One region of the Sphingobium herbicidovorans genome, then DNA from elsewhere that is predicted to be linked to it. Evidence: riboswitches for the same ligand, from Rfam matches in the RefSeq annotation. Region 1 holds a riboswitch; each other region holds the start of a gene.
What was found. Region 1 has a riboswitch for cobalamin ahead of B6S01_RS16825 (cobalamin biosynthesis protein CobG). Riboswitches for the same ligand answer to the same signal wherever they lie in the genome.
Positions count from the first base shown of each region.

Region 2: it holds a riboswitch for cobalamin, as region 1 does, so the genes downstream of both, B6S01_RS20560 (cobyric acid synthase) here and B6S01_RS16825 (cobalamin biosynthesis protein CobG) in region 1, are expected to answer to the same signal.
Region 3: it holds a riboswitch for cobalamin, as region 1 does, so the genes downstream of both, B6S01_RS10905 (TonB-dependent receptor plug domain-containing protein) here and B6S01_RS16825 (cobalamin biosynthesis protein CobG) in region 1, are expected to answer to the same signal.
Region 4: it holds a riboswitch for cobalamin, as region 1 does, so the genes downstream of both, B6S01_RS15990 (TonB-dependent receptor) here and B6S01_RS16825 (cobalamin biosynthesis protein CobG) in region 1, are expected to answer to the same signal.

Region 1 covers NZ_CP020539.1:453,129-460,574, reverse strand. Annotated here, with positions in the region: gene bluB (5,6-dimethylbenzimidazole synthase) at 16-585, shown strand; gene B6S01_RS16830 (alpha/beta fold hydrolase) at 689-1,558, opposite strand; cobalamin riboswitch at 1,686-1,912, shown strand; gene B6S01_RS16825 (cobalamin biosynthesis protein CobG) at 2,120-3,169, shown strand; gene B6S01_RS16820 (precorrin-8X methylmutase) at 3,169-3,798, shown strand; gene cobI (precorrin-2 C(20)-methyltransferase) at 3,795-4,517, shown strand; gene cobJ (precorrin-3B C(17)-methyltransferase) at 4,514-5,263, shown strand; gene B6S01_RS16805 (cobalt-precorrin-6A reductase) at 5,239-5,988, opposite strand; partial or broken gene cbiE (precorrin-6y C5,15-methyltransferase (decarboxylating) subunit CbiE) at 5,987-7,188, shown strand; gene B6S01_RS16795 (cobalamin biosynthesis protein) at 7,185-7,446, shown strand, end outside.
Region 2 covers NZ_CP020541.1:1,536-8,981, reverse strand. Annotated here, with positions in the region: gene B6S01_RS20565 (SMR family transporter) at 235-564, opposite strand; cobalamin riboswitch at 1,098-1,270, shown strand; gene B6S01_RS20560 (cobyric acid synthase) at 1,376-2,605, shown strand; gene B6S01_RS20555 (WGR domain-containing protein) at 2,623-2,919, opposite strand; gene B6S01_RS20550 (hypothetical protein) at 3,069-3,512, shown strand; gene B6S01_RS20545 (isochorismatase family protein) at 3,619-4,230, shown strand; gene B6S01_RS20540 (phospholipase A) at 4,237-5,469, opposite strand; gene B6S01_RS20535 (hypothetical protein) at 5,604-5,984, opposite strand; partial or broken gene B6S01_RS22220 (TetR family transcriptional regulator) at 6,748-6,867, shown strand; gene B6S01_RS21855 (hypothetical protein) at 7,004-7,384, shown strand.
Region 3 covers NZ_CP020538.1:2,237,084-2,244,529, reverse strand. Annotated here, with positions in the region: gene B6S01_RS10925 (penicillin-binding protein activator) at 1-519, shown strand, start outside; gene B6S01_RS10920 (ABC transporter ATP-binding protein) at 544-1,323, opposite strand; gene B6S01_RS10915 (FecCD family ABC transporter permease) at 1,317-2,312, opposite strand; gene B6S01_RS10910 (ABC transporter substrate-binding protein) at 2,351-3,190, shown strand; gene B6S01_RS10905 (TonB-dependent receptor plug domain-containing protein) at 3,227-5,065, opposite strand; cobalamin riboswitch at 5,237-5,476, opposite strand; gene mobA (molybdenum cofactor guanylyltransferase) at 5,543-6,076, shown strand; gene cobA (uroporphyrinogen-III C-methyltransferase) at 6,156-6,938, opposite strand; gene B6S01_RS10890 (nitrate reductase) at 6,925-7,446, opposite strand, start outside.
Region 4 covers NZ_CP020539.1:287,797-295,242, reverse strand. Annotated here, with positions in the region: gene B6S01_RS16040 (glutathione S-transferase family protein) at 1-98, opposite strand, end outside; gene B6S01_RS16035 (spermidine synthase family protein) at 233-931, opposite strand; gene B6S01_RS16030 (hypothetical protein) at 1,010-1,219, opposite strand; gene B6S01_RS21150 (hypothetical protein) at 1,278-1,421, opposite strand; gene B6S01_RS16025 (cold-shock protein) at 1,707-1,913, opposite strand; gene B6S01_RS16020 (hypothetical protein) at 2,170-2,454, opposite strand; gene B6S01_RS16015 (hypothetical protein) at 2,451-2,648, opposite strand; gene B6S01_RS16010 (DUF6894 family protein) at 2,763-3,032, opposite strand; gene B6S01_RS16005 (hypothetical protein) at 3,148-3,336, opposite strand; gene B6S01_RS16000 (CDP-alcohol phosphatidyltransferase family protein) at 3,481-4,179, opposite strand; gene B6S01_RS15995 (SGNH/GDSL hydrolase family protein) at 4,492-5,313, opposite strand; cobalamin riboswitch at 5,504-5,751, shown strand; gene B6S01_RS15990 (TonB-dependent receptor) at 5,983-7,446, shown strand, end outside.

The sequences.
Region 1 (7,446 bases):
AGGGCCCGGCGGGACATTCGCCATTTCCGCACCGATCCCATCGACGAACGCGACGTCGAATGGCTGCTAAGCATGGCGCATCGCGCGCCTTCGGTGGGCCTGTCGCAGCCATGGCGGTTCGTGCGGATCGAAACGCCGGAACTGCGGGAACGGCTTGCGGCGCATGTCGATGCGCAGGTGCGGGCGGCCGGGAAGGACTATGAAGGGGATCAGGATAGGCTCTATCGCAGCCTGAAACTGCATGGGCTGCGTGAAGCCCCGGTTCTGTTCGCCGTCTATTGCGATGACGAGACGGAAACGGGCCATCATCTGGGCGCGGTCACTATGCCGGAGGCGCGGCGCTACAGCTGCGTCATGGCGGTGCATACGCTGTGGCTGGCGGCGCGGACGCGCGGCATCGGCATGGGTTGGGTGTCGATCATGGAGCCCGAAGGCGTGGACGCGATGCTGGACATCCCGTCGAGTTGGGAAGGCCTGGGCCTGCTATGCCTCGGGAAGCCGGAGAGTGAGGAGGACACGCCGGAACTGGAGCGGCGCGGCTGGGAACAGCGGATGGATTGGCATTCGGTGGTGGTGCGGCGTTAGGGCACGCGCTCACCACCGTTCGGGCTGAGCTTGTCGAAGCCCCTCTCTTCCCTTCAAGAAAAGAAGGCCCTTCGACAGGCTCAGGGCGAACGGGGAGAAATCGTCAGGCAGCCTGCCCGCCCAGCAAGAACGCCAGCGCCAGTTCTTCGAACCGATCCTTGCATTCGATCATCGCCCAATGGCCGCATTTGGGGAACACATGCAGTTCCGCATTGGGGATCACCCGCATCGGCAGGAACGCGCCGTCGAGCGGGCTCACCTTGTCATCGCGGCCCCATGCGATCAGGGTCGGCGCCTCGATCCTGCCCAGATAGTCGATCCGCTGCGACACGCCCGGCCCGCTCATCGACTGCGCGATGAAACCGAGAGCGGCGCGCGTGTACATCTTGCGGCTGCTCTCCATCGTCACCGGCTCCAGCGCGGCCTTGTAGCGCATGTCGATGAGTTCGTCGGTGATGATCGACTTGTCGTAAACCATCGATTCGAGCCAGGCGATGATGTTCTCACGCGTAGGATTCTCGATGAAGTCGACCAGTCGGGTCAGCCCTTCATTGGGGAAGGTGGAGGTGATGTTGAAGCCGATGCCGCCAATGGTGATGTAGCGCAGCACGCGCTGCGGATGCGAGGCGGCGAGATGGCCACCGACGATGCCGCCATAGCTGTTGCCAAGAATGTGGGCGCGATCAATGCCCAGGCCATCCATCAGCGCGACCACAGCATCGCGGGCCACCGCAACCGGATCGCCGTCCACCGGGTCGCTTTTGCCATAGCCGGGCGCATCGAGGATGATCGTGCGGAAATGCCGGGAGAAGAGCGGCAGATTGCCCTGAAAATTGGCCCAGCCCGTCACGCCGGGACCAGAACCATGGAGCAACAGCAGCGCGGGGCCCGATCCAGCCTCATGATAATGAAGGCGGCCGTTGGAGGTTTCGAGGAAACGGCTGGTCGCGTCGAAGCTGAGATCGCTCACTATCTTCTCTCCATGTTGTTATTCTGCGAAGGGATTAGCCTTCGGTAATGGCAGGGGCAAGCAAGCCGTCGCTGCCCACTTCCCTTCCGCCTGCATCCGCCCTATGAAGCGCGGCGAGCCGGGTCATGCCCGGTTCAACGATCGCGCCGGTGTCCCGCAAGGGACTTAAATGGGAACGCGGTGCGGGAGGCTATCCTCCCTAATCCGTGGCTGTCCCTGCAACTGTGAGCGGCGAGCAAGGCATGGACAGGCCGGACCTTTGCCAAGGGACGGTCAAGCCACTGGAGCGATCCGGGAAGGCCCATGCCAACGCTATGACCCGCAAGCCAGGAGACCTGCCGGAGCAAAGGTCGCTCTTGCCATGATCCAGGGGATGGTCACGGCTCGGTTCTCCGTTTGAGCGACGAATTTTGGGTGCGGTCCTGGCCGCGCTGGCGTGCGCCCGTCGTTCGCCTGGCGCGCGTCCCGGCCGTTTGTCGTGGCGCGGGCGTGGAGGACGGAATGCAGGAGCAGGCGCAAGGCGCAGCCGCCGTGCGCGGTTGGTGCCCCACCGCGTGGCGGCCGATGATGGCGGGCGACGGGCTGTTGGTAAGGGTGCGGCCATTGCTCGGGCGCTTGAGCAGGGCGCAGGCGGAAGGTCTGTGCGATGCGGCGCTGCGCCATGGCAATGGGCATATCGACGTCACCAATCGCGCGGCGCTGCAAATAAGGGGCGTGCGCGCGGATGAGCATGACGCGCTGATGGAGAGGCTGGTCGCGCTGGGGCTGGCAAGGCGCAACGGGGACATGGCCGCGCCGCTGATCGTCAATCCCGACTGGACGCCCGGCGACGCGACGGACAGCATCACAAGCGAACTGATCGCGCGCGCCGGTGAATTGCCGGACATGCCCGGAAAGATCGGCTTTGCCGTCGATGCCGGTCCTGCGCCGGTGCTGACCGACGCCCCCGCCGATTTTCGGATCGAACGGGGGATGAACGGCGGCCTGATCCTGCGCGGCGACGGACGCGAGCGAGGCGTGCCGATGAACGTGAGCGAGGCCGTCAGTGAAATCATTGCGCTTGCACAATGGTTCATCGCCAGCGGGGGCGCGATCGCCGGGCGGATGGCGCGGCACGACACACCGCCTCCCGTCACGCCATCCGAGGCCCCCGCCCCGCCACGTTCGCGCGCCGACTGCCTGGCCGCCGTGCCGGGGCGCTACCATGCCGCGCCCTTTGGCCGGATCGAGGCGGAGGCGCTGCTGGCGGCGATGGATGACGAGACCCGCGCGATCCGCCTGACCCCGTGGCGTGGCCTGATAGTGGAGGGCAGCAGCGCGCGATCCGATGATCCGGCTGACCCGCGCATCGGCGTGGACGCCTGCCCCGGCGCGCCAGCCTGCCCGCAGGCGAGCGTCGTCACGCGCGACCTTGCCGCCCGGCTCGCGCCCCATGTTGGGGGGCTGCACATATCGGGATGCGCCAAGGGCTGCGCGCGGCCGAAGCAGGCTGCGGTCGTGCTGACGGGACGCGATGGCCGCTTCGACCTTGCGCGGAACGCCCGCGCGGGCGGCCAGCCCGAACGCACCGACCTGTCCCCTACCCAGATACTCGCCCTTTTCGGAGCCGAATGATGCCGCATGTCTATGAAACCGACGGGGCGGAAATCTATCGCCAGTCCTTCCGCATGATCCGTGAGGAGGCGGAGCTTGGCCGCTTTTCCCGCGCAGAGGAACGTGTGGCTGTACGGATGATCCATGCGGCGGGCATGGTCGGCCTGTCCCCGCATATCCGATTTTCGCCCGGCTTTGCGCTCACGGCCGTCGCCGCGCTCCAAAAAGGCGCGCCGATCCTGTGCGACGCGCGCATGGTGTCGGAAGGGATCACCCGCGCCCGCCTGCCCGCCGCCAATCCGGTCCTTTGCACGCTGCACGACGCGACCGTGCCCGAACGGGCGCGATACATGGCCAACACCCGGTCGGCCGCCGCGCTGGAACTGTGGCGGCCCCATCTGGCGGGCGCGGTCGTCGCCATCGGCAATGCGCCGACAGCGCTCTTTCATCTGCTCAACATGCTGGAGGATCCGGCCTGCCCCCGCCCTGCGGCCATCATCGGCTGCCCGGTCGGTTTCGTCGGCGCAGCGGAGTCCAAGGACGCCTTGTGGAAGGCGCAGCCGGTGCCCTGCTGCATCGTCGAAGGCCGGTTGGGCGGCAGCGCGATCACCGTCGCCGCCGTCAACGCGCTGGCGAGCGCCGCAGAATGAGCGGCGTCATTCATGGCGTGGGCCTTGGCCCCGGCGCGCAGGACCTGATGAGCGTGCGCGCCGACCGGCTGATACGCACAGCGCGCCACATCGCCTATTTCCGCAAGCCCGGCCGTCACGGCCATGCCCGGCGCATCGTCGATGGCCTGATCAGCCCCGACGCCATCGAATTTCCGATGGAATATCCGGTGACGACCGAAATCCCGGTCAGCGATCCACGCTATAATGAGATGCTGTCGGCATTCTACGCCGATTGCACCGCGCATCTCCATGCCCTTGCCGCCGCGGGAGAGGATGTGGTCGTTCTGTGCGAGGGCGATCCGTTTTTCTACGGCAGCTTCATGCACCTGCACAGCCGCCTGGCCCCGCTGACGCCGGTGCGGATTGTGCCGGGCATCACCGGCATGTCTGGCGCCTGGACCGCCAGCGGAACGCCGATCAGCTGGGGCGACGATGTGCTGACCGTGCTGATGGCGACGCTGCCCGAAGAGGAACTGAGCCGGCGCATCCACGACACCAACGCGCTGGTCGTCATGAAGATCGGCCGCAACCTGCCCAAGCTGCGCCGCGCGGTGGAGGCGGCGGGAAAGCAGGACTGCGCATGGCTGGTCGAATATGCGACCATGGCCGACCAGAAGATCACGCCGCTGGCGCAGGCGCAGGCGGTAACCGGCTATTTTTCGATCCTGCTGGTCCATGGACAGGGGCGGCGGCCATGAGTGGATGGGTCGCGGTGGCGGGACTGGGGCCGGGCGCGGACGCGCTGGTCACGCCCGAAGTGACGGAGGCGCTGGGTCAAGCCACCGATCTGGTCGGCTATATCCCCTATGTCGCCCGCGTGCCGGATCGCGATGGCCTGACCCGTCATGCGTCCGACAACAGGGTCGAGCTGGAACGCGCGGCGCATGCGCTGGAACTGGCGGCGGCGGGAAAGCGGGTGGTCGTCGCGTCATCGGGCGATCCGGGCGTGTTCGCCATGGCGTCGGCCCTGTTCGAGGCGCTGGAGGCTGGGCCGCAGGCGTGGCGCTGCATCGACATTCGCGTCCTGCCCGGCATCACCGCCATGCTGGCCGCCGCCGCGCGGGCTGGCGCGCCGCTGGGCCATGATTTTTGCGCCATTAACCTGTCGGACAATCTGAAGCCCTGGGCGATGATCGAACGGCGGCTGCGGCTGGCGGCGCAGGCGGATTTCGCCATGGCATTCTACAATCCCCGGTCCAGGGCCCGGCCAGAGGGTTTTGCCCGCACGCTGGACATATTGCGCCAGGAATGCGGGCCTGACCGGCTGATCCTGTTCGCGCGCGCCGTATCGACGGATGACGAGGAATTGCGCGTCGTGCGGCTGGAGGACGCTGCCCCGGACATGGCCGACATGCGCACCATGGTCATTGTCGGGTCAAGCCGCACGCGCCTGATCGAACGATCAGGCTCCCCAATTCTCTACACCCCGCGTTGGGCGGCATGACCGATCCACGCCAGCACGTCACCCACCTGCTCCAGCACATGCGCGTGCGGCAGCGGCGGGCGGTCGATCATGACGACCGGCAGGCCCAGCGCGCGCGCGGCGTCCAGCTTTGCCCGCGCGCCGTCTCCACCGGCATTTTTCGCGACGATCAGATCGATGCCGTGCGCGCGCATCAGTGCAAGATCGCCCTCCAGCGTGAAGGGGCCGCGATCAACGACCAGATGGTGACTGGGCAGCGCCGGCGGTGCGTTCGGCGCATCGACGAAGCGCAGCAGATAATGATGCTGCGGCTGGGCGGCAAAGGCCGCGACATGCATCCGGCCAAGCGCCAGCATGACGCGACGGGGCGGCCCCTCCAGCGCCTGCACGGCGCCCGCAATGTCGCGGACATGGCTCCAGCGGTCGCCCTCCCCCGCTTGCCATGCGGGGCGGGTCAGCATGGCATGGGGGACGTTCGCCAGTCGCGCGGCGTCCACCGCATGGGCGCTCATGGTGGCGGCGAAGGGGTGGGTCGCGTCGATGAGATGCGTGACGCCCTCGCGCGCCAGATAGGCGGCAAGGCCAGCGACGCCGCCAAAGCCGCCGACACGCACAGGAACCGGTTGGGCGCGCGGGTTGTCGGTGCGCCCGGCATAGCTCAGCACCGCGCGCTCGCCCCGCTCGGCCAATGTCTTGGCAAGCGCGCTCGCTTGCGTGGTGCCGCCAAGGATCAGGATGTTGCGCATGGCGGTTGACGGTCCCTGGCTGACGATCATCGGCATTGGCGAGGATGGAGCCGACGGCCTGTCCAGCGCCGCACGCGCCGCGCTGGATCATGCGCGCATCGTCACCGGCGCGCCGCGCCAGCTGGCGTTGCTGCCCCCCTTAAGGCCGAACATCTGGCGTGGCCAGCACCCTTCGATGATGGCGTCGCCCCGCTGCTCGCCCGGCGCGGGGAGCCGGTGGTGCTGCTGGCGTCGGGCGATCCCTTCTGGTTCGGCGCGGGGGCGAGCATCACCCGGCATCTTGCGCCGGGCGAGTGGATCGCCCACCCGGCCCCGTCCACCTTCTCGATCGCCGCAGCGCGGTTGGGCTGGGCGTTGCAGCATGTCGCCTGCCATGGCCTGCATGCCGCGCCCATGGCCCGATTGAGGCAAGACCTTGCGCCCGGTCAGCGGGCGATCCTTCTGATGAGGGACGGAAAGGCAGTGTGGGATCTGGCCGCCTATCTGGAGGAGTCCGGTTTCGGTGCATCGTCGCTGCATGTGATGGAGGCACTAGGCGGGCCGCGCGAGCGGATCAGGGCGGTGCGCGCCGAAGGCTTTGAACTGGATGACATCGCACATCCTGTGGCGGTGGGGATCGAGATGGCAGGCGACGGCGCGGTAATGCCACGCGCCAGCGGCATGGCCGACAGCTGGTTCGAACATGATGGCCAGATCACGAAACGGCCGGTGCGCGCGCTGACCCTGTCCGCGCTCGCCCCGCGTCCGGGGGAGATTTTGTGGGATATCGGCGCTGGGTCGGGATCGGTCGGGATCGAATGGTTGCTAAGCCATCCTTCGACCCAGGCCGTCGCTTTCGAGGCTGATCCCCTACGCGCCGCGCGCGTCCGCACCAATGCTGCGCGGCTGGGGGCTGATCGGTTGTGCGTGGTCGAAGGGCGTGCGCCCGCCGTGCTGGAAGACCGCATGCGTCCAGACGCCATCTTCATCGGCGGGGGTTTGAGCGAGGGGTTGCTGGATGCGATCCTGCGCCTGCCGGGCGGGCGGACCCGGCTGGTCGCCAATGCGGTGACGCTGGAGTCCGAGGCGCTGCTGGCGCAGTTCCACGCGCGGATGGGCGGCGAGTTGCTGCGGATCGAGATGGCGAGCGTCGCGCCGATAGGGCGGCGGCGCGGATGGAAGGCTGCCTATCCGCTGGTCCAGTGGAGCGTGACGCTATGATCGTGGCAGGCTTTGGATGCCGTAGCGGGGCGGATGATGCGGCGATGCGGGCGGCGCTGGCAGCGCATGGCCGGACCGTGTCGGCGCTCGCGACGCTGACCCACAAGGCGCGATTGGTCGAACCGCTCGCCAATGCATTGGCGCTGCCGCTGATCCTGATAGATCCTGCCGCGATAAGAGGCGTCGCGACGCCCACGCAATCCGCCGCCAGCCTGATAGCCTACGGAACCGGCAGCGTTGCCGAAGCGGTTGCGCTCA
Region 2 (7,446 bases), on a different replicon from region 1:
CCTTTCTACCATGCAGCGCGCCTAAGGGGAAGAGTGTATGATAAAGGACATTATCACACATAGAACGGCGCGTGAATCCGCGTCAGATTTCTGTATGGGCAAGGTCCAAATTGTTGCCGGGTCAGCCTCGATGCAAAACTTTTGATCTGACTATCCTAGCATCTCGATTAGAATGCTGCTTTGGAACAACAGGTTCAATGGAAGTTGAGCGACGGTATCTGCTAACTCCGCATTTTAGTGCCCTGTCGCTTTGGAAAAGACGTTCATCACGATCACACCGCAGATGATAAGTCCCATCCCGATCATGGCTGGAGCGTCGAGTTTTTGACCCTGGAAAACTGCTGCGGCGGTAGCGATCAGAACGATGCCTGCCCCTGACCAAATGGCGTAGGCGACGCCGGTGGGGATAGTTTTGAGAGTTTGTGAGAGGAAGAAGAATGCGATTGCATAGGCCAAAGCCGTAACGAGGCTAGGCACGAGCCTGGTAAAGCCCTCGGACTGTTTCATAAACGTGGTGCCGATCACTTCGGAAATGATCGCTATGGCAAGATAGACGTAATTCATGTTCGGCTCCGCTCGTCGGATCAGCGGGCCAGCATGTTATGCGAAGCGCCCCTGAACCATTTCAAGTTAACGCCGTGGCAGGGAAGATCCGCGTAGCGAACGCAGGAGACACCACCCTGCTACTCTATTCTCGGCAAAGCGCCTCTACATCACCATCGCGCGAGCGTCACGTCAGCTAATCGCCAGACCCTAATTGAAAACATGATGCGGAAATCTGAGCACCGATGATCGACAGACAGCCTCAGCACGGTTTTAGTTGCCCGAAACCCCGCGCGGTTGAGACGAAAAACAGGAGAACACCCCCGCTGATGCAGAACTCACAAGTTTTGCATCAGACTAGAAAGCGCAGAAATCTGCGCCTCTCCGTGATGCAAAAATCTGATGCACATTCTGGCGCTGTTCTGCTGCCAGTATCCCTGTTTCAAGCACCATCGCCCTGATGCAAAAGTTTTGAGTTACGCATCACCCAGATAATGGCGAGCGTGCCCATAACTGGCCTTCTTCACATTGACACTCCTTTCCGCCCACCCTTAAGCAGTACGCTAAGCGAAGGTGCCGTCCACGCGCTGCCATTGGGCGGATGCGGGGGGACGGTGAAAAGGGAAGCCGGTGTGATTCCGGCGCTGTGCCCGCAACCGTAATGCCAGTGCGCGAGCCTTCGGGTTGAGCCGGCAAGTCGGGAACCTACCCTCGCCGTCGTCCGCGCCCGGCCGGGTCCAGCCGCAAGCGCGTGGAGAAGTGTGGGCCTTTGGCGGGACCGTGCCGATCCTCTGGGGCGACAACGTATGTCGCATTACCCGGAGGAATTTCCATGCCCATCGCCCTACTTCTTGCCGCTGCCGCTGCCGGACCTGTCACCGTGGACGGCGCGGTGCCGCCCGATATCGTCGTTACCGCTGCGCTGGTGCCCGTAGCGTCCGCTGACGTGCCCGCCTCCAGCTCGATGCCAAGACGATCGAGTCACTGGGCCAGCCCCTCGCGCTCGACCTTATCCGCCTCACGGTCGCGTCATCGGGCACGCAGGGCTCGCTCACCCAGATACGCATTCGCGGAGCGGAGGCGAACCACACGCTGGTCTTTGTGGACGGGATCGACTTCAACGATCCCGCAGCCGGGGATCGATCCCGAAGACGCGGCGATGATCCAGGGATTCCTCATCAACAAGTTTCGCGGTGATCCCGCGCTGTTCGAGGACCGCTATCGCGACATCGAGCGCCTTTCGGGCTGGCCCGGCTTCGGCGTGGTGCCGTGGCTCGCAGAGTGCGCGCGGCTCCCGAGCGAGGATGCGGTCGTGCTCGAAAGGCGGCAAGCGCTCGCCTCCGGCCGATTGCTCATCGCCTGCCTCGTCACGCCGCGCATCTCCAATTTCGACGATCTCGATCCGCTCAAGCTCGAACCGGGCATAGAATTGGCGATGATTTCCCCGGGTCAGCCAATCCCGGTCGAGGCTGCTTTGATCGTGCTGCCGGGCTCCAAGGCGACCATCGCCGATCTTGCCGCGATCCGGCGCGAAGGCTGGGACATTGATATCCTCGCCCACCATCGTCATGGCGGCGCGGTTTTGGGCCTGTGCGGTGGTTATCAGATGCTCGGCAAGCGCATCGCAGACCCGGACGGCATCGAGGGCGCACAGGCTGATGTGGCGGGCCTCGGCCTGCTTGATGTCGAAACCGTGCTAGCTGGAGAAAAGACGTTGCGGCGGGTCGCGGGCGAGGCGCTGGGCGCGCGGTGTGAGGGCTATGAGATGCACATCGGCGCTACCTTTGGTCCCGATACAGAGCGCCCGCTCGTGCGGCTCGACAGCGGCCGCAACGATGGTGCCGTGAGCGCAGACGGCTTGGTCTCGGGCACCTATCTTCATGGGCTGCTGGCGGATGCCCGGCAGCGGGCAGCATGGATCGCGCGGCTCGGCGGCAATGGCGCGGGCGTCGATTATCACGCCTCGGTCGATGCCGCGCTCGATGGTCTTGCCGCCGAACTCGAACGACATATCGATGTCGATACGATCCTCGCCCTTTCATCAAAGGCGAGCCGAGATTGATAGTAGCACGGCTCCGTTTAAACGCTCTCCGTCCAATCGCCGGCGACTGTCATTGGTCTATAAGGCACTCCGATCCGGATTTTGGCGGTGCCCCGCCGGCGCAGAGTGGCGGCGATATGACGCTCGGCCGCCGCGCGATCGGGAAAGGCGTGGCGCTGCGCCTGGCCGCGTGTGCCGATCCGGCCCCAACGGGTTTCGACAACGATCATGCCGAACAGGTCGAGGCTCGCGGTGATACTATAGCGCCGGCGGATGTTGCGCGCCGGATCGAGCGCCACCAACTCGATCGCATCGGGGATAATTGCGCCTTTCATGGCGCAAAGCCTACAAAATCAGCTCTGCGTTGTCCGACGACTTCTTTGAATCAAAAGCCGCCCATTGATTCACAAAGTCTATAGAAGTGTCGCGATAACTCAGCCGGCAATGCTTGATGCTCTCCCTGGTTCAGTTCATGTGTTTTTTCATGCGCCATAGGGCTTCGACCGTAGCAGCCTTGATGCTCGCGATCGGCGCGGCCTCGCCGATCGCCGCGCAGTCGGCCGACCAGAAGGCTCCGCAACCGCGCATGGTCTATGTGCCGGGACGCGGCACTGTTCTTGTCCAGCCCGTGCCAACCGATGATCCCCGTGCGGTTGCGCGCACGGTCATCGTGCCGGGTTACGGCGAGGTTTATGCCGTACCTGTGCGGCCAAAGGATACCCGGAGCCCGAGACCACGCTGTGTGGATGAAGAAGTTGCGGCCGTAGGTGGCTCGCCCTCTTCCCTCGCCATGTCGGCGATCGACCTGAAGCGCAGTAACGCTAAGCGTTCATCCACCGCATTGCCTGTCGGTGCCGCGCATGCCATTAAGTCGCCGATGACCGACTCTGCCACCCTGTTCTGCGCGGACTATTGGCGCTCCCTCTAGGGAGCGGCATGTCGTCATCATTCATGACCATCGCCGCCGTGCCGGGGGGAATGGTCTAATCAGCAAACGTCACCTGTCGCGGCGGCCTCCGAGGGAGGAAAGCGAAGTGACGTTCTCGAACAAGGTGAGCTGGGCTATCGAGCCCGGCCGCTGCGCGCTGCTGATCCACGACATGCAGCCGCACTATCTCGGCGCACTTCCCGAGGCTTGTCGCCGCCAGCTTGTCGCCAACGTGCAGACGATCGGGATGGGGTGCATCGCGCGCGGAATCCCGATCTTCGCTTCCCAGGTGCCGGCGCAGGACGCGCGCGAGCGTGGCCTAATGCTCGATATGTGGGGCAGGGGACCCACCGCCGCCAGTGACGCCCTCGATCCGGAGCTTAGGTTTGACGGGCTCCCCGTCCGCCTTCTGACAAAGCGGAGCTACAGCGCCTTCTACGGCAACGATTTCGAGGTGCTGCTTCGCCGGCTCGGCCGCGATCAAATCCTGATCGTCGGCGTCTATACCTCGATCGGCTGCCATTGCTCGGCCATCGATGCCTTCATGCGCGACATGCGCGACATGCGCGCTTTCCTCGTCTCCGACGCCACGGCAGACATGGAGCCTGCCGATCACGCCAAGGGGCTGGAAGTTGCCGCTCGCCTCTGCGCCCGTGTCGTTGATACAGAAACCGTCAGTCGCGCCCTTGAACCCTCACCCGGACGCGATGGTGTCTGAGTGCGGTCACCGCACGATCGCCAGTCCGACCCGCAGGCGCGTCATGCGGCGGTTATAATCGAGCAGGTTCTCGCCATATCCGGTGAAGGCTTGGCCGAAGAGGTAGAAATTCAGATTTCCGCCGATCAGCCGATCGATCGGGTAGGATATGTCGGCATCGATCGCGCCTTTGCCCGACCCGAAATTGAACCGGGTATTGGTCGTGATGCGAAGCCCGTCGTCCTCGCCGATCTCTGCAAACAGGCCCGTATTGCCGCGATAGCGCTTGATATCCGGATTGTCGCTTAGGCTGCCGGCGTAGAGCCAGAGACGCGGGCCGATGCTGAGGCGGTAATTCCCCAGCGCAACCGATGCGACCGGCTGCACATAAAACGTGTTGAGGCTTCGCGATCCGGTGCCCGATCGACCATTGGATTCGTGCCGGAAGCCGCCTTGGCCGCTGAGCGAGACGCCGCCTCCAATGCCGATGGTTGGAGCGAGGTAGAACAACTCCGGCATGAAGTCGATGTTGCGGAACGGAGACGACTTGGCTCCGAGGTCCCAAAACATGCGTTGGGTGTAGGCAAACTGGAGTCCCTGCTCCCAGGATTGTCGCCGGTCAGGCGTGGCCGGCGGGCCGAATAGCTGATATTTGAAACTGATCTGCAACCGGGCGTCGCTATTTGTGCCGGGACCGTAGACGGCATAGATCGGCGCATAGGCGGAAAGATTGGGCAGGAAGGCATTGCCGACCGCGACGTCATTGGCCGCAAGGTGCGCCTGCGGGACAGGCGCATCCCTGCGTGGCATCGCGGAACCGGTGCCTCGATCCGCCAAAGCCGGCGGCGGAGAGGACATATTCCCCTGTACCGGCCCCCGTATCGCAAACGCGACGCGCTGGACCTTCCACCCGGGTACGGCCAGCACTGCCTCTCCGGCCGTTATGCCCGGTGGCACGTGCAGGGTGTAGCGTGCCCCGGCGAAGCCGCCGGCAGGCACGGTCATGGCCACCGGCATCTCCGGCGCTCGCTCAAGGCTGACATTGCTAGTGCTGCCGTTGACCGTCAGCTCGGCTTCGATCTGCGGCGGCAGGACCATGGTTTCGGGGGCGGAGCCGCTGTTGAGCAGGCGAAGCTCGACGGAGGCGGCGCCGAAGGCATTCGGCTCTGCCACAGCGCTGATCACAAGCTCGATCGGCGATGCTGTCGCGCCCGCGTCCGCGCGGGCCGATCCCACCGCCAGTCCGAGAGCGATGCACACAGCGCCACCATATCGAATCATCCGCCGAGCGTGCCTCGCCCCTGAAAGGGGTAGGACGGATACCATGACGCCATGCCGGGCCGTGCTCGCGGCTTTCCTGTTCAGCTCGAACAGCGCTCTCGGCATCGCCAACATCACATCTTGCAGGTCTGGGGCTCCTGGCCCGGCCTGGTGAGTTCTATGGTGGCCCCGTCGCCGGCTACCGTGTGCTTGCCATCGGTGAACGCTTCGCCCGGTGCGGGCGCCTTAAGCTGCGATATGGTGCCTTCGCTGCGCAGATTGACCGACACGTCGTCTGAAAGGAAATCGATCGTGACGACGCTGTTATCCTCGCAGCGATAGGGGTGGCTCGCTTTGATCGATGGCGGCAGCGTCACCTGCACGTTCTCGACGGCGTTGTTCTCCGCGCTATCCGTACCGGCGTCCTGTCCGCACCCCGTCAGTGCGAAAGTCGTGGATGCGAGTAAGACGACAAAAGCGGCTGTCGATGTCCTCGGACGTTGAAATAGCCTCATATGCGCTGCGCTCTCTCATGGCCCATCGAATCGGAAAACACTGATCTGCGCGAGAGGACAGGCATGATCTGGGCGCGGGACCGCCGCGTGCCGCTATGTATGATGCGCATCATTCGGAGCGCCTGCCGCCTCGGCGCTTGCGCCGTGCGGCCTCAGGCCGATCGCGGCCAGGGCTTTGCTCGCTCGCATGATCGGCGGGCGATAAGCCCGCTGAATTGGTTTGCGACACACTGGTCAAATCGGTCGCTTGGCGCAGGTGCAAGATCGGCCTGTGACGGTCCGGGCCGTTCGTATCATGGCTCATTCAAACATCCTTCCACCTCGATCTGTCGGCCGAACGCCATGCGAGCGCCTCGCCGGCCTTCGACCTGGGCCTGACGAGGCAGCTCGGGAGCAGTGTTGAAAGGGTCCTGCCAGCCGACGCCTGTGACCCAGGGAGACACGCCACGCGGCTTCGGGATGATCGGCTGGCAGGACGGCAGGCATAAGCCATACCGGAGGGGGCAATCCGGCGAACGCTATGCCCGCCAACCGGGGAGGGCTGCAAGATTGTGATGGTCGTTTGGTAGATGAAGCAAGACGTCCTGCGCGCTCGAGCGGAGGAACAGGCGCAAAAGCGCCTCTCGGGACTGAAAAGGCATATCGCGATTGGTCGATTTCGTCCAAATCAGGTCCTTACTACCGGAGTGAGCGCTCATTCCGATAATCATGTATTGCATCAAGACAGCTTGAGAACAAGGCGCAAACCGGAGAGGGTCGGCGTATGGACCATCAGCCACGACAAGAAGCTCCGCGACAGAGGATCATCAAGGCGGCACGCAAGCTGTTCGACGCCAAGGGGTTTCACGCGACGACGACAGCCGAACTCGCCACCGAGGCGGCGGTCAGTATCGGCCAGATCTATCGGCTGTTCGAGGGCAAGAACGATGTGATCCTTGCCCTTGTCGAGGAGAATACGCAGGCGCGCATCGCGAAAATGCACGCGATTTTCGGCGCGGTCGAGGGGGGGCGAGCACTCGGTGTTCGATGCGATCAAGGCCATTGCGAACAACTCGATCGTCAAGAGCGACGGCGGCCTCTCCTTCGAGATTCTTGCAGAAGCCTGTCGCAATGCTTCCGTCGCAGACCGACTGTCTGCGCTTGTCGTCTGCTATCGTGATGGCGTTCGCCGACTCGCCGCGCTCACCCGACCCGACGCAACGGCGGGTGAGTTGGAGGCTTATGTCGAGATCATGATGGCGTGCTTTTTTGGCCTGGGCCATCGCACGTTGATCGGGCCGGCGACGGATGTCGATCAGATAAGCCACGAAACGGCATGTCTGCTGATGCGCGCCTTAGGCGCACCGGATCAGCCGGCCTCGCCCCGGGGTCAGGGAATCCAGCACCTGCCGGGGCGCTAGGCCGGTCCGCCCTGAGTCCCCGCAATGTCGCGGAAATATCTTCGAGCGGCCGCTTGATGTCG
Region 3 (7,446 bases), on a different replicon from region 1:
ACGCCTGCGTCGATGACGGCGGCGGTCAAGAAATTGCAGGCGTCGTCCAGCTATGACGCGCTGCTGATTGCCGACAGCGGCCGGGTCGCCATGCAACTGGCCCCGATCGTGCGGAAAAATGGCGGGGCGACCGCACGCCTGCTGGGGACGGAATTGTGGAATACGGACAGGGGGCTGGCATCCGTCCCGGCACTGCGCGGCGCGTGGTTCGCCACTGTTTCCGACGGACTCTATGGCCAGCTGGCGAACAAATATCGCGCCCGTTATGGCAGCGCACCGTTCCGCCTGTCGGCGCTGGGCTATGACGCCGTGCTGTTGACCGTGCGGATCGCGCGCGATTGGAGGCCCGGAACGACTTTTCCGGCCGCCAGGCTCCGCGATTCGGGCGGCTTTTCCGGCATTGACGGCGCATTCCGCTTCGGCCGGAATGGCGTGGCGGAACGCGCGCTGGAAGTGTCGGAAGTCAGCACGGGCACCTATACAGTGGTGGCAGCCGCTCCCAAGGCCTTTACGGAATAGCTCAGGTCGAACGGAGGTCGGTGTTTAGGGCGTGATTCGCCCCGTCGGCAGGATCAGCGGCCATTCGCCATCAGGCTCGATGCAAGCCGATATGCCGTAGACCTCAGCAAGGCTTTGTTCGGTCAGCACCGCCATCGGCTTGCCATCGGCGACCAGCCTGCCCTTGTCCATCAGCAGCAACCGGTCGCAATAGCGCGCCGCCATGCCCAGGTCGTGCAGGACAGTCACCACCAACGATCCGGCGCTGGCTTCGGCCTTGAGCAAGTCCATCACGTCGAGCTGATGCCCCGGATCAAGCGCGGCGAGCGGTTCGTCGGCGATCAGCCCGGGCGCGCCCACCGCCAGCGCGCGGGCCAGCAGCACGCGGGCGCGCTCGCCGCCCGATAATTCAGTGGCGATCCGGCCCTTCAAATGCAGAACATCGGCGCGGGTGAGTGCGGCATCGACAATTGCCTCATCCTGATCGGACAGGCGGGACAGCGGCCCCAGATGCGGCATCCGGCCAAGCGCAACCAGCCGTTCCACCAATAACGGCCAATGCAGCGTCTGGCCCTGCGGCAGATAGGCGATCCGACGCGCCACATCCTTGCGGCTGAGGCTGGCGATCGGACTGCCGTCAATCCACACTTCGCCGCTTTTCGCGCGGACAAGGCGCAGAAGGGCGCGGATCAGCGTCGATTTGCCTGCGCCATTGGGACCGACGATGCCGACCAGCTGGCCCGGCTCCAGCGTCATGGTCACGGAGGTTACGGCAGCATGACGCCCAAGGCGGACGGACAGGCTTTCGGCCCGGACGGTCACCATAGCCGCCGCTCCCGCATCAAATGAATCAGAAAGACCGGCACGCCGAGCAAGGCGGTGAGGACGCCGAGTTTCAACTCGCTGCTGGTGGGGATCAGGCGCACGCCAATGTCGGCGAAGGTGAGCAGCGCCGCACCACCGAGCAGCGAAGGGAACAGGATCGCCGAAGGCGAACGGTCGGTCAGCGGACGAACCAGATGTGGCACGATCAGGCCGACGAAACCGATCGCGCCGGAAACCGCAACCGCCCCGCCCACGCCGATGGCGACGCCCAGCATGATCCGCAGCCGCGCCTTGCCAAGATCGGCGCCCAGCGCCTGCGCGCCCTCCTCGCCCAACGTCAGCGCGTCGAGCGTGCGGCCGTCGATAAATAGCAGTGCACCGCCGATGAGGACACAGGGTAATGCGATCCAGACATGCGCATAGCTGCGGTTTTCAAGGCTGCCCATCAGCCAGCTCATGATCTCCATCGCGGCGAAAGGATTGGGCGAAAGGTTGAGCGACAAGCTGATCCCCGCCCCGGCCAGCGTGGCAACGGCGATACCGGCAAGGATCAGGGTTAGCGGGCTTTCCGATGGCCCTGCGAGCAGGAACAGCGCGGTGATCGCCATCAGGCTGGTGGCGATTGCCAGGATGGGCAATATGGCCGGATGCATCTGCGCCAGACCGAAATATATGGCGCAAACCGCGCCCAAGGCGGCGGCATTGGATGCGCCAAGGACCGAGGGTTCGGCCAGCGGGTTGCGCAGATAACCCTGAAGCGCAGCGCCCGCCAGCCCCAGCATCGCGCCGACGATGATCCCCAGCAGCATGCGCGGCAGGCGCAGATCGACAAGTATCGCGCGAGCGACCTCGTCACCGCCGCCCATGAGGACCGCGAAAATGCGCGTAGCTGTGAGCGGCACCGCACCGAGCGTGATCGATCCCAGCGCGGCGACAATGGTAAGCGCGGCCAGAATGGGGATCAGTATCGGGTGACGGCGCAGGCTCATGGCTTGCGTCCCGGCTGTTGCTTGGTAAGGCCCGTTTCATGCGCGGAAAAATGGTGATCGCGGCGCTCTGTGCGCTTGGCCTGACGGGCGCTGCGTCGCCCGCCCCCCGGCGAATCGTGTCGCTCAACACCTGCGCCGATCAATATGTGCTGGCGCTCGCCGATCCAGAACAGATCGCGGCGCTCAGTCCCTATGGACATGATCCGGAACTGTCGGCCGCAGTGGCGCAGGCGCGCAAGTTTCGCGTCCTTCGGCGTCCCGCTGAGGAAGTGCTGGCGATGCGGCCCGACCTGTTGATCGGCTTTCCCGATGGCGCTGGCGGCGTCGTGGGTGCGCCGCCGGGGCAATGGCGCAGGCTGGGCCTGGCGAGCGCGGACAGTTTTGCAACGATCCGAGCGCAAATCCGCGAAGTGGCGACCGCCGTGGGCCATCCCGAGCGCGGCGTTGCGCTTATCCGCGCCATGGAGCGCGACCTCGCCGCTCTGCCCCGCGCCGCGCGCGGCGGCGTGGCGGCCTATTATCAGCGGCGCGGCTATATGACCGGCACGGGCACGCTGGTCGATGAGTTGATCCGCCGCGCGGGGCTGACCAACCTCGCCGCCAGGCTGGGCAAGCCAGCGCTGGCGCAAGTACCGCTTGAGCAGATGATCGCCGCCAGGCCCGACTGGCTTATCGTCGAAAGCGGAAGCGAGAAGGTCGTCGATCAGGGGACGGAGATGCTGCATCATCCCGTCCTGCGGTCGATCCCACGCATCCGCCTGCCGCAAGCATGGACGGTGTGCGGCGGGCCTGCCTATGTGAAGGCGGTGCGCGGCATCGTGGTGCAGCTGAATGCAGCCAAGGCTGGGGCGCAGGTCAACGCTGCGCCCAGACGCTGAGGGGCAAAGGCTCACGCCCGCCCCTCTCGCCAGCCCTTAGAAACGGACACGAACGCCGCCATAGGCCGAACGCCCATAAGTGTTATAGCCATAAACGGTCGCGTATTCCTCATCGAACAGATTGTCGATGCGGCCATAGATTTCGAGACTGCCGGTGATGGGCAGGGATGCGCGGACGCCCATCAGCGCATAGCCATCAAGCGACTGCGTATTGGCGGCGTCGTTGAAGCTGTCGCCTACCATCGTAAGGGTCGCTCCGGCTGACAGGCCAAAGGACCATATGTAATCGGCCGAAACACTGACGGCGTCCTTGGCGCGGCGGGGCAGCAGCTTTCCTTCGTTGATGCCGCCTTCTGAGCGATCCACCGCGTCGATATAACTATATGCCGCGGTGACGGTAAGCGCATCGACCGGCTTCAGCGTCACGGCCGCCTCAACACCCTTGGCGCGGGTGCGGGTGAGATTGATATATTGCCCGAATGGCGGAATGACGCCGTCGAAATAGATTTGGTCACGCGTATCACGGCGGAACGCAGTGATGGAAAACAGCGCGCGCCCGCCGTCCAGGCTCTGGTCAAAGCCGATATCATAGCTCTTCGACCTTTCGGGCTGCAAAGCGGGGTTGCCGTTGAAGCCATCGTAAAGCTGGTAGAGCGAGGGTGCCTTGAAACCTTCGCCGTAGCTGGAGCGGATATTGGTCGCGCCGCCATTGGGGGTGTAGTTGGCGTTCGCGCCGAAGGTGGTCGCACCACCAAACTGGCTATGGTCATCATGACGCACGCCGCCGGTCAGCGAGAGACCGGTAAAGGGCTTCACGACGGCAAGAGCAAAGACGCTGTCGATGTTCGCCTTCGCGCCGCCCGATCCAAAGCCGTAAAAATCGTAATCCGGGCTCTCATGCTCATAGCCGAACACCAGCTTCGCCTGATCGACGGGTTGGTAGACGCCTTCATATTCGAAACGCAGATTGGTGCCCGAATAGCCATAGTCGCCGAAGGACGAGAAATAGTCACGGTCGTTGCGGAACCAGGTGACTGCCGCCCTCTGCGTCAGCTTGCCCTCGAACAGGGTAAGGTTGATGCCAGCATAGCCGATATACTGGTTCAGCTTGCTGCTGTCCGTGGACTCCATCGGCTCGGCAAAGAAGATGTCGGTGTCGAGGTCGGCATGAATATAATAGCCACGCAGGTCGAGGCTCAGATTATCGGCCAAGCTCAACTTCAGTTTGGCGTGGGCGGCAATATTCTCGTAGCCGTCCTTTTCCGTGCCGCCCTGCGCAGCCGAAATGCCATCGGTGCGGAACCATGCGGCCCCCGCGCTGCCCGCCACAATGCCGCTGCTGCCCGAAACGTCCGCCTTTGCATTCACCGTATCGGCATAGCCGTAATCCACCGATGCGGACCCGCCAAAGCCATCGCCCGGTTCTCCGGTCATGATGTTGATGACGCCGCCGATCGCCTGGCTGCCATAGACGACCGAGTTGGAACCGCGCAGTATCTCGATCCGCCGGATATTGCCCGTCAGCAAATTGCCGAAATCATAAGCGTCGCCAATGCCGCTGGGATCGTTGATCTTGACGCCATCCAACAACACCAGCGTCTGCGTCGTTTCAGCGCCCCGGATTGAAATGCCGGTCACACCGCCAACAGCATCGGCGCGATTGAAGCGCACGCCCGGCGTGGTGGCGATCAGGTCGGCCACGCTGACATTTTGACGCGTCTCGATGGTCTGCGCATCAATGACGGAGACGGCCTGACCAACTTCATCGCGCGGCTGCTCAATGCCAAGCGCGGTGACCACGATGCTGTCCGACTGTTCCGCGAGTGCGGGCGTCGCAGCCAGCAGCGCCACAAGCGATATTCCGATTTTCAACATTATATTGTCTTCCCTGAGCGTCACGCGACTTCAGGCAGGAGCATCCGCGCAAACGGTCGGCATGCGGGAAGGACAGACGCCAGCGTCCCGCCCCGCGCACCGATGCGGCCCCCGCCGCTGCGTCGCTCAGACGGAAAACACCGTGCCTGGGCCGATCCCTGGACCCAAGGCAAGAGCGACCATGCGCCGGCAGGTCTCCTGGCTCGCGGGTCAAGGCAGCGATGCACAAGCCTTCCCGGGCTGGCCGCCCAGTGGCTGGTCCCTTCGCCTTCCCCTTTCGAAAGCGCAGGTCCCCCGTGCATCGCGCTCGCCGCTTACAGTTGCAGGGACAGCCGCGGAGTTGGATGGGCAAGCCATCCGCACCGCATTCCCTTTCAAGCCCAAATGGGCACCGGCGCGATCTTCTTCATGTCAACGGTTGCCCGCTCACGCGGCGCGCCATAGTGGAAAGACAGGGTTCTGCCAAGGAGTGGTTGGATGCGATTGCTGGGCGCAGTGCTGGCGGGAGGGCGATCGAGCCGTTTCGGGAGCGATAAGGCGACGGCCCTGTTGCCGGACGGGCGCACGCTGCTGGACCATGCCGTGACGGCGATAACGCCGCATGTGGAAGCTGTCGTGGTCTGCGGGCGGGAGGTCCAAGGCATGACATGCCTTACCGACCGGCCAGCACCAGACATGGGTCCATTGGGCGGGCTGAACGCGGCGCTGCATCATGCGGCTGAGCAGGGATTTAACGCGGTGCTGACAACCGGGTGTGACATGCCGGTCTATCCGTCCGCGCTGGCTGACGCGCTGGTCGGCGACCGCGCGGCTGTGCTCAAGGGTCAACAGCTGGCAGGCTTCTGGCCTGCATCCCTCGCAGTCGAAATGGACGCGCATCTGGCGGAGGACAACAACCGGTCCATATATGGCTGGCTGAACCGCATCGGTGCGCGCATTGTCGATCGGCCGGACATCGTGCTGCCCAATATCAACTGGCCGGACGATCTGGACAGGCTGCGCAATGTCTGAGCCTGTCGATACCCCACACCTTCCTTCCAACTAAGGCAGGCGCATCGACAGGCTCAGGGCAAAATCGTGGAGGGCAACTTCAGACCTGAAGGGCGACGCTCACGGCAGTCTCCACAGGCATGGCCGTGCCCGCCACGGCTTCACCGATCAGAAGCAGCGTCGGGTCCTCATCGCTGATGGTGGCCACCAGAAAGGCAAGCGCGGAAAGCCTGCCCCGGATGAGGCGTTCGGTGGGCAGCGAGACGTTGACCGCAACCATCACCGGCGTTTCCGGGTCGCGGCCAGCAGCGATCAATTGCCGGCTGATCTCTCCGGCGGCGGCGCGGCCCATATAGATGCCCAGAGTGCCGCCGGGACGCGCCAGCGCCTCCCAGTCGAGTTTGAGCGGCTCGCCTACCTTCAGATGCGCCGTCACCAGCGTCAGCCCGCGCGCGACGCCCCGCAGGGTGAGCGAGGCGCTGCCGCTCGCAGCGGCGGCGCTGGCGGTCGTGATCCCCGGACAGATGCGAAAACGAACGCCGTCCGCGGCCAAATGCTCCATCTCCTCGGCCGAGCGGCCAAAGATCGATGGATCGCCGCCTTTCAGGCGCACGACACGCTTCCCAGCCTTCGCCGCGGCGAGCAGCAGATCGTTGATGCTTTCCTGCGCCTTGCTGTGGCGGCCAGAACGCTTGCCGACGCTGACACGCTCGACGCCAGCAGGGATAAGGTCGAGCACGCCGGCACCGACGAGCGCATCGTAGAAAATGATGTCGGCGGCCGCGATCAGCTTTTCGGCCTTGCGGGTGAGCAGATCGGGATCGCCGGGGCCTGCGCCGACGAGCCAGACTTCACCGGGGGCGATCAGTTCATTCGGCTGCATGGAGAGTCTCCTGCGGGATTTGGGCAAGGATGTTGGCGAGTGCGGGGCGACAGGACCCGCAATTGGTCCCTGCGCCGATCGCCTTGCCGATGGCGGGCACATCGACCAGGCTCTGCTCGCGGATGGCGGTCATGATCTGGTTAAGGCCGATATCGAAACAGACGCAGATCGTCGCGCCCTTGTCCGGTTGGTTCCCCGGGCCGCGCGCCGCGAGCACCGAACCGCCCACGCCCTCGGCCTCCAGTTGCCGGATCAGCCAGTCGCGCGAGGGCAGCAGGCCGGTGCGCGTCACGAACAGCACGCCGCACAGCTTGCCCTCGCTGATGGTCGCGATCCGGCGGGTGCCACGGGATGCGTCCATCGCCTCGACCCGGTCGCCCTTGGGCAGGAAAGCCTCCAGCCGCGCCGGATCGCCATTGCCCGCCACCTCGTAAAGCGCACCGCCCGGCACGCTGATCCTCGTCGCCCACAGGCAGGGCAGCTTCACCGGCTCCGATCCGCGCAGGAT
Region 4 (7,446 bases), 170 kb from region 1:
CGCTGGTGCACCTTCAGGTCATAGGGGATGTCCAATTCTTCCAGCGCCCAAAGGACGCGGGTGGATCGGGAAAATACGAGATGGTGGAGCGTGATCACCGGAAATCCTTTCGGTCAGACGCCGACGCGCCGTTTCCTGGCGCGTCGCTCACCCAAGGATAGCGGTTACGGCATGAATGTCGAACAGGAAGGATTGCGCGCGACCAGGAACCCCGCCTGCCGCGCGGGCTATGTCAATCCCGCCGGGCCGCAAGCCAGATCGTGTGGGTCAGGTCGTCGCCATCGACGACTGCAGGCACGCTGATCTCTTCCACGGCGAAACGCGCCTGTTCCAGCCGATCAACAAATTCATCATCGGGATAGGCCGACCAGATCGCCAATGTGCCGCCGGGCTTCAATGCGGCATGCGCGGCACGCAGGCCCCAGTTGCAGTAAAGGCGTTCGTTGGCGATGTGGATCAATCCATCAGGGCCATTATCGACATCCAGCAGGATCGCATCAAATGCGCCGTCCGCGCCATCGATGACGTCATGGACGTCCGCCATCGCGACGGTGACGCGAGGGTCGGCAAGATAGTCGTGGAACAGGTGCGCCAGCGCTCCGTTGGCCCAATCCACTATTTCCGGCAGCAGTTCGGCGACCGTGATCGTCGCTGTGGCCGGCAGGGATCGCAACGCAGCGCCCAGCGTAAAGCCCATGCCCAGTCCACCGATCAGGATATGGCTATCGGATCGGGGCAGCCGCCCGCAGACGAGGGTCGCGAGCGCTTCTTCGGAATGACGGACCTGATTGCCCATCAGTTCATTGTCACCGAAGCGGATGGAATAATCGTCCCCCCGGCGAAGCAGTTGCAGCCGCCCGCCGTCGGGAAGATGCGCCGTGCCGATCAACTCGACCGGGATTGCCGCGCGGTCGTCGGGCGTCGCTAACATGCGCTATTTTCCATTGTTGCCGCCAAGCGGAAGCCATCGTCGGGCGAAAATAGGACCGGCGGTCAGGCCGCCAGCCATTCACTTGGTGGCATATTGTCCGGGTTCAGCCTTGAACGCATCGCGCGCAAAGTTACGCACGGCTGTCGCGGTCTTGAATATCTCCTCTTGCAGATGCGAGGTGACAAGCGGATACCCTTGGGAATTATAGCGGGTTTCCCGGACGGTGAGCCGGAAATTACCATCCTCATCCTTGGTGATCAAATAGGGACGGATCGCTTCTCGGCTCATGACTACTCCTGAATTCTGTTAAAGGGGCGGCAGCATCATGTGCTGCCGCAATTATTGATCAGCCCAGCATTGCCGCGACGATCCGTTTCAATTCGTTCGTCGACAGGGTCGCTGACCGGGTCGGGGATACAGATCTACCCTGTTCGTTGCAGCTGGACCGGCGGTCGCCGACATGTTTGGTCATAGTGGTAACGATATTCATTCTTAGTCCTCGCGGCTCATGCCGCACTCAATTTCAATAATCTGTGATTGAACCCGCGCCCTGACACAGTATCGGGATAATCTTCCCCCTCTTGCGTCGGATGGGCGCATATTCATTTCGATGCCGGCGGCGTGTATCCATTGAACGCGCTCTTGCCTGGCATCATCGTCGGGCCTCCACGAGGCCATCGTTTCGATATATGGCGCGGGGTGCATTCATTCAACCGGCAGCACCGCGCAAAGCCTTAGGCCGGGAGAGTCCATATGGCATCCCCCGGCGCGATCTTCAGGCTGCCTGAAGGTTGACCGCCGACATCTTGCCGCGCTGATCCTTTTCCAGCTCGTACGAAACGCGCTGGTCCTTTTCGAGCGTGCGCATGCCAGCGCGCTCAACGACGGAAATATGCACAAAGGCATCGTTGCCGCCGGTTTCGGGAGCGATGAAGCCATAGCCCTTGTCGGCATTGAAGAATTTAACGGTTCCGGTGATCATGTTCGGTCTCCTTGTCACAAGTCTGCGGGAACGCGCGACATCGCGCATCCCGGCTTAAAAGAGGCAATATGGGGACAGGGGAGAGCCGAAGCGGCCCGATATCCGTCAAAACGCGACGTTCAGCGAAATGTTGATAGCATAGTTGCATCAAAATGCAAAATCGGGCCGGGAAGCGACATGACGATCATGCGCGGGCAGACGGCCAAAGCCAGCAGGCGACGCATAAACCGGCGCATCCCCGGCGCATCGGCGCGGCTTATTGCATCCCGCCGGCAGCGGGCCGGGACAGCAGCTTTATCGCGCTTTCCACCGTGGCGTATCCCACAGAATCGGCGATCGCCAGATCAAGCGGCCGCGCACCCAGTGAGCTATTGTGCGTGTTCAGGAAGCGGATCGCTTCGGTATGACCCAGAAGCACAAAGGCAAGATGCGTGATCAGCCCTTGCCGCCGCGCCTGGTCGGGCGAAATGCGCAACTCAAGGTGACGATTGGCAAAGGCCCGCCTTCTGGGGCTAGGCGATGGAGCATTTTCCTCCTTCATGCAGAAACAGCTCCTTCCGGACAAGCCGTCCAGCTCGCGGAAGCCGCCGCGCCCCTGGAAGTCAGAAAGTCGAAAATCTGTCCGCCGACGACCTCGGCTGCATCGAGATGCTTCATCCGCGCCAGCTCGCTAGTCGCGCCAGCCGCCTGCATGAGTGAAATCTGATGCTTAAAGTAGAATTGATTGAGATCCATATGCGCCTCCACAGTAAGCGGGAGCGCGTCGGTCTCTCAGCCAAGGACGCCTACATAAAAAAAGCCCTTGATGACCTATGATATAGCCTATTTCTACACTTATACAAGGACGGCTTAATCGATCGAGAACTGCCCGGCTACCTTCGCGGTGACCAGCGTAACAGCATCTTCGAACGGCAAAATCAGCAACGTGCGGCTTTGGTCATCGGTGACCTGGATGGCGCCATTCAGGTCAATCACGCCATTGGCGACATCCGCGCTCATCAACGCGCGTGCATTTGCCAGCGCCAGGCGCAGGGCATCCGCCAGGCTGTCAAGCGCAACCCCCTCTTCGTCGGACAACATGCCGGAACGGTCGAGGAGATGAAAATGATAGCGCGCCATCCGGCGATTATAGGCGCGCCGTCAATTGCCTTGACCCCGATCCTCATTAACCCAGGCAAGCGAAAATGCTGTTTATTGCACCGGATTCGTTTTTGTGACGGACGCCTGTTCGCGCTTATCCCACGTCGGCGGATGCTGCCCGCGCGCGGCGCTCGCTGATCCTGCGCGCGCTTTCGGCCTCTCTCATCCATGATTGTGCCGCGGTCAGGCATATCGCGCGGACGTTGGGCAGATCGCTGTCGTTGGCGCGGGCGAGATGAGACGCCGCCTGGGCTTTGCAGAATTCGACTGAAGGCTGATCCATGGCCGTACCTCACTCATGAAAATGCCCGCCCCGTGAAGAGGCGGGCCTCAAAATGCGCCAGACATCGCGGGGAGCGACCAATATTTCGTCTGGCACATATCAACCATCGAGCGGGGTCAAGGTTCCGTCCCGTCGCCCTTGGCCTTACCCCAGCCTGCGCCGCAACGCCTCGCCGTCGATCGCGGCCAGCCTTCGCCCGGTGACAAGCGTCTGGCCGACGAACAGCAGGATCAGGATCGATCCGACAGTGCCCACGAAAATGTCGAAGCCAGACCATTTTCCGAACAATCCCGGACCAGCGCCCAGGACCATCATCATCAGCGTCAGCACGATCAGCATGATCCGCAGCTCGGTCGGCCCCGCCGCAAGATAGGACAGTTTGAATTCGCCAAGCACGCGGGCGGACAGAAAGGCATGGATCGACAGCAACAGATAGCCCGCAAGCGCGATCATCGCGACATCCATGGTGACGAAGGGGCTAAGGCCGATACCCGCCAATATCAGCAGCGTAGCCAGCCCGTCGCAGCTATGGTCGATGAAATATCCATAGGACGGTCGTTCGATCCGCCGGTAACGCGCCAGGCTGCCGTCCATCGAGTCCCCGAACCACTGCACGACATAGCCCAAAATGGCGAGCACCAGCCAGGGATAGGCCAGATTGCTTCCCACATAGCCAAGGAAGATCATGACAGCGCCAACCATGCCCAATGTCGTCAGCTTGTCGGGCGTGACCCATCCGGGCATGCGGGCGCACAGCCAGTTGAGAAGGCGGCGTTCCTTCGCAGCCAGCCAGTTTTCTTGGATGCGATCAAGCGGTTTGGGCGATTGGGGCAAGACTGTCATAATCTCTCAACAAAACTGCGAAATATGGGGGCAGGAGGCAGCGGCGCGAAAGGCTCCTGACCTGAAGAACAGGGTTCTGCGGGGGCCTTGTCATCCATCTGTTGCACCCCCTCCCTTGATCACGGGAGCACATAAGTCTCTCTGTCGAGTTGCGCGAACCGGGAACTCGATCAGCCCCTCTATCAGCATGATGGCAGCGGGAACAGGCGTTTTCGGCTGTTGGGCGCAGCCTCTGCAAGACCGCGACAGCCCACGACCGCGCCGGTCAGGCCCTGACCGCGCCATTTGCCCCCGCCGCTGCAAATCCTGACCCTACAATAGCACGGCCAGCGCCTGTGCAATAGCCGCATGCCCGGCGCGGGTGGGATGCCATGGCGCGCCCTGCTTCAGGTCATAATGCGGATTCATGCCGTGGCTCCATGGCTCGGCGGAGCAGGCCGTGTGATCGCGGGATGATTTGTCGGCTGGCAGGACAGTGGCTCCGTTTGCGCGCGCCACTCGCGCCGTGACAGCCGCCAGCCGCTCGCCCAGCGCACGATATTCCTTTGCCTCTGCCCCGGACAGGACGGCAGCATCGCACAGGGTCGGCGGGACCAGCGTCACATATTGGACGAAGATGAGCCTGGCCTTCGGCGCGCGGGCGGCGACCTGTCGGCTGATAGTAGTGAGATTCTGTTCCAGCTTGCGCCAGTCATCTTCGTCTGTCGCGGGTTTCGGAATGCAGGAACCACTGCCGAAAGACGCCCCCGCACGGCAACTTGCGCCCATCAAGCCCATGGCATAGCCCACGTCGTTGCCGCCGATCGTAATCGTAACCAGGCGCGTATCCGGGGTGACGGCTTCGATCTGGGCGGGCAGTTTGGACCATGGGTCAAGAACGTTGGCCGTCACCGCGCCGCCGCATGAAACATCCGTCAGCACCAGTTGCAGGCGTTGGGCCAGCAGGGAGGCGTAATTATTCACCGTGCGCCCACAGCGGGCAGGCGATCCGGGTTGCAGGGCGCCGATGCCCGCACCGGCGGCAAATGAACTGCCCATCGCGACATATCCGGCGCCCGCCCAATCCGCCGACCCCTTGTCCTGCCCCGTGGTCGCGCAGCCCGCGAGGCCCAGCGATACGATGGTGACCAGCATATGAGCAAAGCCCGTCCGCACTTTCCCGCCTTCTTTGGAAATCGTTAAAGTCAGCCACCATACGGGCCGCAAGGGCTTTGTCTATTGGCATCGACCCGGACATCGGGGAAAGGCCCCGACCATCTCCTTCCCCTCCCCGGCCACTTGCAGTGTCATGCCGTCCGCTGTAACGGGGCGACCGTCCGGGAAACCGGACACAGATCGCGCCGGTGTCCCGAAAGGGGCTTAATAGGGAACGCGGTGAGGGTAGCTGACGCCGCCCGAATCCGGGGCTGTCCCTGCAACTGTAAGCGGTGAGCGCGATGTACATGCGCGGCGGGCACAGCGCCCATGCCGCCAGCCACTGGGCCGGACGCTAAATCCTGCGAGGCTTGGGAAGGCCGTGCATCGATGCGATGACCCGTGAGCCAGGAGACCTGCCGGCGTCTGGTCGCTCTTGCTTTGGTCCAGGGGATGGCCGGGGCACGGTGAATTCCGTCTGAGCGACGAACGGGCGGCAGGGGCCGCAACGCCGGACAGCAAGGCGGTCGCGTTCGCGCGCCCATTGTCCGGCGGCGCGACCGTTCGGTACGTTTGCCGATACGGTGTCCTGACGTTCGTAACTTGAAGCTCATGCCGACGACCGAGATGGCGGCGGCATTTAAGATCGGGGAACGAAATTTGCACCACATGACATTATCCGCTCGCCGCCTGCTGCCTGCTGGCGCGTCGATCCTCGCGCTGGCGCTGGCCATGCCGGTTCAGGCAGCCGATGAAGCGCCCGCCGACGCCGAAAGCATCGTCGTCACCGCGCAAAAGGCTGGCGTTCTGCAACTCGCCCAGCCTGCCGAAGCATCCAGCCGCCTGGGCCTTACCCCCATGCAGACGCCCGCGAGCGTGGACGTCATCACAAAGGAGATGATCCGCAGCCTGGGCGACCGCACGGTCGTCGCGGCGGCTTCGCGCGCGCCCGGCATCATCAACAACACATCGGCCTTCGGCTTCTCGCTCAGCTCTCGCGGCTTCACCGGCTATACCTCGGTGATGCAGCTCTATGACGGGATGCGCGTCTACACCACGACGACGCAGACCTTCCCGGCCGATCCGTGGATGGCCGAGCGGGTGGAGGTGCTGCGCGGCGCGGCGTCGGTCCTCTATGGCGAAGGCGGGATAGGCGGCGCGATCAACGTCGTGCGCAAGCGGCCGAACACCGAACGGATGGAAGGCGAAGTCCGCCTGAGCGGCGGATCGTTCGACACCTATGCCGCCGCCGGGGGCGTGGGCGGGCCGATCAGTGACCAGCTCTCCTACCGGATCGACGCGAGCTACAACCGCTCCGGCGGCTGGATGGACCGGGGCCGTTCGCGCAGCCTGGCCCTCTCGGCGGCGCTCCGTTATCAACCGGCCGACAATCTGGCGCTGACGCTGTCCCACGACCGCGCCGATACCGACCCGACCATCTGGTACGGCACGCCGCTGCGCGATGGAAAGCTGGTGCGCGAGATTGCCCGCAAGAACTACAATATCGCCGACCGCAGCCTGCGCTTCGACGACGCATGGACGCAGGCGAAGATCGAATGGAAGCCGTCGGACGAGCTGACGATCACGAACGTCACTTATTATCTGACCGGGTTCAAGCATTGGCGTAACGCGGAAAGCTATGCCTGGACGGGGGACCAGATCCGGCGTTCCAGCTATCTGGAGATTTTCTACGATACCAAACAGGTGGGCAACCGGACCAACGCCGTCTATCAGCATAAGCTGTTCGGCCTCGATCACCGGTTCAGCCTTGGCGGCGAATATAATGTCGGCAGGCTGGAACGCGCCGACAGTTCGCCCAACAGCCAGTCCGACCTGATCGACCCCTATGACTATCAGCCCGGCGTCTTTCTGGATGGCGCATTCGGCACGCGCTATAAATATCATACCGATGTCGAGCAGTTCGCCCTTTTCGGCGAAAGCCGCCTGTCCTTCACCGACAGCCTGTCGCTGGTAACCGGCCTGCGCCACGATCGCCCGTTGACCAAACGTCATGACGCGCTCGATCCGACGATGGACTATCGCGCAACCTATCCCAGCACCAGCTGGCGCGCGGGGCTGGTCTATCAGCCGGTCGAAAGCCTGTCCCTTTATGCCCAGTATTCCGCTGCCGCC